Regions from separate parts of the Lactiplantibacillus sp. ME-2 genome, predicted to be linked through region 1. Evidence: riboswitches for the same ligand, from Rfam matches in the RefSeq annotation. Region 1 holds a riboswitch; the other holds the start of a gene.
The links. A riboswitch is a leader RNA that binds a small molecule or an ion and turns the genes downstream of it on or off. The one in region 1 is predicted to bind preQ1.

Region 1 (3,747 bases):
ATATCGCAATGCGCGGTAAACAAGTGCGACCACGTACACTGTGATAAACCGATCTAAATAATCCGTTCCCACTTGTATCAAGAAGACGGCCATCGCTTTGCCCATACCGGTACCTAATAATAATTGGACTAGCATGCTCGAACCAGACGACGTGATGCCATGAAATAAGATGACCGTAATCGCCGTGGATAAAAGTGTTCCGGGAAGTGAAATAACACCAGCTAGCCACCAATTTGACCGCCACGTGCCCGGCTTGATTCGCCGATATAGCAGACCAGCAACTAACCCAGTCAGCAGTTGAACGGGCATGAAGAACAGCGAGTACAGGTCTGTCGTCGCACCCACGATAACTCCGGTGGCACCCCCGGCCAACATTCCACCCAGTGGTCCAAACACAGCAGCAGCCAAAACGGTACCAATTGAATCTAAATAAATCGGTAATTTTAACATCAAGGCAATGTTACTGCCAACAATATTCAGGGCAATGCAGAGCGCCAATAACGTAATTGCCCGCGTTTTTATTCTCTTCATGCACTCACCAATTGGTGCAAGACTTGCGTTAAATCAGGATCAGCCGCACCGACCACAGTCGCTAAGAACAACCGCCAAAAAGCTACGACGTCAACCTTCGTCATGATTTGACTATTGGGTGTGTTGTGCCAGAAATCATGATCATCCACGATTGACTGCCCACGCGCGACACCATCCGTCACAACCGTCGTGTAGCTTTCAAAGCCACTCAGAATCGTTGGGTCAAGCATTCCGGCCACGGCCAACGGATCATTGATCACACAACCAATAACCCGTTCATATTCCCAATGAAAGTCAAAATAAAAGGTTGTAATTTTCTCAATAAACGCCCCCATTGCTGGATTGACGTCTTTAATATACGTTAATAAACTGGGTGTCAACACGATGTTACGCGTGACGTCTAAACCAACCATCTGAATGGGAACAGGCATCAAGTCAAAGACGACCTTGGCCGCATCCGGGTCACACCAGAAGTTGTATTCAGCCACTGGCGAACAATTACCGTGACTCCGATAACTTCCACCCATCAGTGTAAATTGATCGACTTGTTCAAATAAGCGTGAATCACGTTGCAGTACCGTTGCAATGTTCGTCAACGGTCCCAACGCTAAAATCGAAGTATCAGGTGCTTCAATCAGCGTCTCTTCAATAAAACCAGCGGCATCTTGAATCGGTCGTACCGCCGTTACCGCTGGAATCTGACTATTCCCTAAGCCATCATCGCCGTGGGTGTCTTGCGCACTCGTGTAGGCGACTTCCAATGGGCGATTAGCGCCCAAATAGACTGGAATATCCAATCGGTCAGCCAAATCTAAAATTTTCAGTGCATTTTCCGCACCGATATGGGTTGGCACGTTCCCACAAACAATTGTAATCCCAATCACATTAAGTGCCGGTGATTTAAGAGCCAATAATAGTGCTAAACTATCATCGATCCCGGGATCACAGTCAATAATAACGTTACGCGTTGCATTCATTCTCTTACCTCCGATAACTGAAGTTCTTGGTTTTTTATCCTGGGAAGTTTACGAACCAGGCCAGCTCGCCTAATTAGGTCAAACTGTATGTGATGAAATGCTAATCCAATTATAGCGGACGGTAGGGCCCTTGAAAACCACCAATCGTTACTTCAACTCACATCTTGATTGCCCGTATGCTACTTCTCCGACAATGATCACCACGACCTGCTCAACCCGCTGTGGATACTCATTCTCATTAGCCCCACAACATCATTATTTGCAGCATTCACACGCTCCCAGCGACACCTTAAGTAGTTTCCTACCTCCCATTTCGAACCAATTATTTAATTATGTTACTGAACTTTTACCGGAGTTCAGCAAGTGAATGACCGGAAAACATGGTACAATATGACTACTAAAGATAAAGTAGGTGTCGAATCATGCGTAAAGTTCAGTTTTATGGGGCCATTTCAATTGACGGTTGTTTAGCCACTAAGGATAATCGGCTGGACTGGCTGTTCAAAACAGCTGGTGCCAACGATGCCCCCACCGGAGCATTTATGCAGCAAGTTGATACCGCCATCATGGGCCGCCATACTTACGAATACACGATGGAACAAACCACTGATCAACTCATTAATCCATATAATCCGGCGACCCACAATATTGTCATGACTTTCCACCCCCACACCGGCGATGAACGCACCCAGTTCACCAATACCCCCGTCACGAAGATCGTCGAAGACTTGCGCCGTACCGCTGGCAAAAATATTTGGATTGTTGGCGGTGCTGGCGTCTTAATGCCGCTGTTAGCTGCGGATTTAGTTGATGAGCTCTACATCCAGATTGCACCAGTCATTTTGGGTGATGGTATTCCCTTATTTAAAGCAATTGACCAGCAACAGCGCTTTGAATTAGTTGACACCAATCGATATGGTCAGCTCGCCGAAGTCCACTATCAACGTTTAACAACTGAATAATGTCGTGATTAAAAAATCCCAGCCCGTTTGCAATACGCAAACAAGTTGGGATTTTCAATTGCTTTAAGCTTCACGTTGGCGTTTAACCGCCTGACGAAGTAATAGTGGTGCAATCAGCGTCGTTAAAATGATTGCCGTGATGACTGCCGAATAACGATCAGCTGATAGTAATTTGCCTTGATAACCAATCTGTGCAATGATCAGGGCCATCTCCCCACGTGACACCATGCCGGCGCCAATCTCATAGCCGCTTAACCAATTAAAACCCGCTAACCGTGCGCCGACCCCGGCACCAATGAGCTTAGTGGCAATTGCCGCAACGGTAATCACAACGATGAACCAAAAATCGTTCAAGAAACCATTGAATGACATATTCAGCCCAATACTAACGAAAAAGACTGGGATAAATACAGCATTACCAATGGGTTGAATATGCTCATCGATAACTTCATGATAGTCCGTCTGACCAACGGCGATACCGGCAAAAAACGCGCCAATCACGGCACTTAAACCGATTGCGTCCGCTAAGTATGAGAGTCCAAAACAAATCACTAGTGACATCAGCGTGATGGATGTTGGAACCAGTAGGGCATGCCCCACGGCCATTAAATGTGGCACTACCCACTTGACCACAAAGTACAGCGCCACAAAGAACGCCAACTGAATCGCCAGCGAGAGTCCCAAGTTGGTTGAGGCATGACTACCGCCACCACTGACTTCACTGCCAAATAAGCTGATCATCAAACTCAGAATCAAAACAGCCAGGACGTCATCAACGACCGCTGCACCTAAAATCGTCGTCCCTTCTTTACCATCGAGGGCGCCTAACTCTTTGAGAACCGCGACTGAAATCGAAACCGATGTGGCCGCGAAGGTTACGCCCAAGAACAAACTTTCAGTGGCGTTAAGGTGAAATAGTTGGCTACACCAGTCAATCACCGCAACGGGTAGAATGACCCCCAGGACCGCAACTAACAAACTAGGACGCCAATACTTCTTCAGCAATTTCAAATCGCTCTCTAAGCCGGCCATGAACATTAAAATAATCACGCCAAGCTCCGCGAAGTCTTTGATAAAACTTGTTGCTGAGACCCAACCTAATACGGCTGGACCAAGTATAATTCCACTTAACAATTGGCCAATCACCGCGGGTAGGCCCATTCGGACACTCAGGTGACCCGCAACCGCCGTAACAATTAAAATCAACGCTAAACTACCAACGTAATCCATTAAAAACCTCCTAAAAAAGGGCACTGCAAGCTCTGACTACCCAACCC
Region 2 (3,747 bases), on a different contig from region 1:
TCCTCATATTCAGGCTGGCTATGCGCCATTAGTGCCTGGCATCACGTTTGCAACCTATAATGACGACGCGGCTTTGGACAAAATCACACCAGAGTTGGCGGCCGTTATTTTAGAAGTCGTTCAAGGTGAAGGCGGCGTCTTTGCGGGACAAACAGCTTGGTTACAAGCGGTTAATGCGAAATGCCAAGCAACGGGTGTTTTGTTGATTATTGATGAGGTGCAGACGGGAATCGGTCGGACTGGTTACCGGATGGCCTATGAAGGTTACGGCCTGGATCCTGATATCTACACGGTCGCCAAGGGCTTAGCGAATGGCTTGCCAGTGGGGGCAATGGTTGGTCGGCGGCAATTAGCTACTGCCTTTGGTCCGGGCAGCCATGGCTCGACGTTCGCCGGTAATGCTGTTGCTATGGCGGCAGCAAAACGTGTCTTGACCCAATTAACACCGGCGCTGTTAACGACGGTTCGAGCCCATGCCGAACTTGTCTGGCAAGCCCTAGCGACTCAAGTCGAACCGATACCGGTAGTGAAACAAATCACGGGGAAGGGCCTAATGATTGGAATCCACTTAGATGAACAAATCCCGGTTAATCAAGTCATTACCCGGCTACAAGTAGAAGGCTTATTGACGTTATCAGCTGGCGATAATACGTTACGTTTGTTACCCCCAATTGTGATGCAATCGGCCGATTTATTAGCTGGGATTGCCTTGATTGCAAAGGTACTGACAACTTTGACAACGGAGGTCACGACGAATGAATAATCAATTTGAAGGTCGGTCATTCTTGAAGGAAATCGACTATACACCAACAGAATTAGCTTACTTAATTGACTTTGCTAGTCACTTGAAGACCCTTAAAGCACACCATATCCCACACCCTTATTTACAAGGAAAAAATATTGCGTTGCTGTTTGAAAAAACGTCGACACGGACACGTTCTGCGTTTACTGTGGCGGCTAATGATCTGGGCGCGAATCCAGAGTTTTTGGGTAAAGACGACATCCAATTCGGGACGAAGGAGTCAGTTGTTGATACGGCGAAAGTACTGGGGTCCATGTATGATGGTATTGAATTTCGGGGCTTTAAACAAAGCACGGTCGAAGACTTAGCGACCTATAGTGGTGTGCCAGTCTGGAACGGATTGACCGATGAGTGGCACCCGACGCAGATTTTAGCGGATTTTTTAACATTAAAGGAACATTTTGGTCATTTAAAAGGGTTGACGTTAGCGTACGTTGGTGATGGTCGCAATAATATGGCTAATAGTTTACTTGTGGCGGGAGCGATGCTCGGCATCAATATCGCTATCGGGGCCCCGGTAGCGTTACAGCCAGCCCCAGCAGTGGTCGCGTTGGCCCAACAGTATGCGCAGGCAGCTGGGAGCACGGTCGTGATTACGGCTGATCCGCAACAAGCCGTTACTCAGGCTGATGCGCTTTATACGGATGTCTGGGTCTCAATGGGCGAGCAGGTCGACTATGGTGAGCGGATCAAGCAACTATTGCCGTTTCAAATTAATACTGCGTTGCTCGCAGCTACTGGCAAGTCATCGACGATTGTCATGCATTGCTTACCAGCACTACACGATCTAAAGACGCAGCTGGGAGCCAAATTAGGCGAACAGTACGGAATGACGGCGTTTGAAATTACGGATGATGTCTTCCAGAGTAAGCAGGCGGTCGTCTTTGAAGAGGCCGGCAACCGGATGCCAGCAATTAAGGCGGTAATGGCGGCTACATTAGGTAACTTATTTATTCCTACCAGCATTTTCAATTAGCAAGCTTGCGGGAACTACTAGAGCGTGCTACGATTATATTCGCTTTGTTTCAATCAATACGTGGTTCGTAACCATCCCACGTTAAAAAAACTAGGAGGAATTAAGCGAATGACACAATCAAAAATTCGACCATGGATTATCAACGCCCTAGTCGCTGCAATGTATGTTGTACTATGCCTAGGCCCCGCAGCTTTTAGCTTGGCATCGGGCGCAATTCAATTCCGCGTTTCTGAAGGGTTGAACCACTTAGCCGTGTTCAATCGCAAGTATATTTGGGGAATTGTTGCTGGCGTTATTTTGTTTGACGCTTTTGGTCCCGGTGCGAGTCTCCTCAACGTTCTCTTTGGTGGCGGCCAATCATTATTAGCCCTGCTGGTATTGACGTGGTTGGCCCCTAAATTGAAGACGGTTTGGCAACGGATGTTACTGAATATCGCGCTATTCACCGTTTCGATGTTTATGATCGCACTGATGATTACCATGATGAGTAGTGGTGTCGCTTTCTGGCCGACGTATCTAACAACTGCTTTATCAGAGTTGATTATCATGAGTATCACTGCGCCAATTATGTACAGCTTGGATCGGGTCTTGCACTTTAGTGACCGGATTCAGTAGGGTGTGACTGAATTTAATATTAAGAACGACCGGCGTAGTATGTGAAGATGGTTTTTCGCATATTACGCCGGTCTCTTATTTATTCATTTAATGAAATGTGGTTAATTTGATTTTTGGTTGATTATTTTGAAATGGTCAACGCGTTTTGGATTGTTAACTGCTCGGCAGCAATGATCGTCCTAATTCGAACTGTTTTCAGCAGTCTTAAGCTGGTCGCTTTTGAACTGAAAATTCATCTCATAAAAAAAGCCCCAAGGTAACCTCGGGGCAACTGTGATTATTCAGCTTGTAAATCTTCCACTTCGATGACTTTAAATTGTTTGCGATTCAAGTTGTCGATAATTCGTTTGAGCTTTTCACTGTCGACATTTTCTGGCAAGGTAAAGAGCGTCCGATAACCGAGTGTCCCGTTTTGGACGTCTAAGGTCAGGCAGCCGGCGATTGAAGTATATTTCGTGATAATCTTAGCCATGGCTGCAAGATCACCACGTTCACCAACGGAGACAACTGTTAAAACATAGCTACCAACATTAACGTTCCAAGATTGTGAGAGCATGTCGAGCAGACGCGTATGAGTGAGAATGCCATAGAAATAGCCGTGTTCATCGAGCACCGCAATGTATGGCAAATCTTTGATGGAGAAGAAGATGTTGTAGAAGGCGGAGTCGACTTGAATCGTTTTCGTGGCATTTTTAAGCAGGGTCGTCACGGGAAGCGACATGTCGCCGCCCCGTGACTTGTGCCGATAGATGTGCATCTTATAGATGTTGCCGCGAAAGATATGACCGGTTTCATCTAAGATTGGAATACAGCGGAAGCCGGAATCCTCCAAGACTTTTAAGGCGTCCTCTAAGGTCGCGTCCGCCGTAATGGTGACGAGGCGTTCTTTAGGCTTTACGAGTGTTTTTAATAGCATAGCAGTTGGTCCCCCAGATTTATTAGTTTGTTTTAATAAATAATACCATAAAACGACCGCTTACACGTATCATTATGACATCAAACGACGGCTAAAAGGGATGAAAAAGCCGGCCTGATAACATTCAGACCGGCTTGGTTAAATTAGATTTAAATTAGAAAACAATGACTGGTGTTCCGACTGGCACGGCAGCAAAAACTTTTTTCATGACAGAAGGTGGGGTGTTCACACAACCATGCGAGCCGTGCTTCTTGTACCAAGTACCACCATATTGAGTTTGCCATGAAGAATCGTGAATTCCTTCGCCAGTGTCATCGAACGGCATCCAATAAGAAACTGGTTGGGAATAACTTGAGCCATCGTCATTATCACCTTTAAGGGTCGCGTTCTTTTCCTTATTCCAGATGTACCAAACACCCGTTGTTGTAGCGTGTTTAC

Region 2: another riboswitch for preQ1. It lies ahead of MMY95_RS12575 (QueT transporter family protein); the one in region 1 lies ahead of MMY95_RS03140 (nucleoside hydrolase).

What each region holds. Positions count from the first base shown of each region.
Region 1 is NZ_JAKZEQ010000005.1:102,401-106,147, reverse strand. Features, by position in the region: gene MMY95_RS03145 (ECF transporter S component) at 1-531, opposite strand, end outside; gene MMY95_RS03140 (nucleoside hydrolase) at 528-1,508, opposite strand; PreQ1 riboswitch class I at 1,529-1,573, opposite strand; gene MMY95_RS03135 (dihydrofolate reductase family protein) at 1,931-2,470, shown strand; gene MMY95_RS03130 (cation:proton antiporter) at 2,534-3,700, opposite strand.
Region 2 is NZ_JAKZEQ010000038.1:18,609-22,355, reverse strand. Features, by position in the region: gene MMY95_RS12585 (acetylornithine transaminase) at 1-763, shown strand, start outside; gene argF (ornithine carbamoyltransferase) at 756-1,778, shown strand; PreQ1 riboswitch class I at 1,833-1,878, shown strand; gene MMY95_RS12575 (QueT transporter family protein) at 1,887-2,393, shown strand; gene cbpA (cyclic di-AMP binding protein CbpA) at 2,671-3,309, opposite strand; gene MMY95_RS12565 (L,D-transpeptidase/peptidoglycan binding protein) at 3,464-3,747, opposite strand, start outside.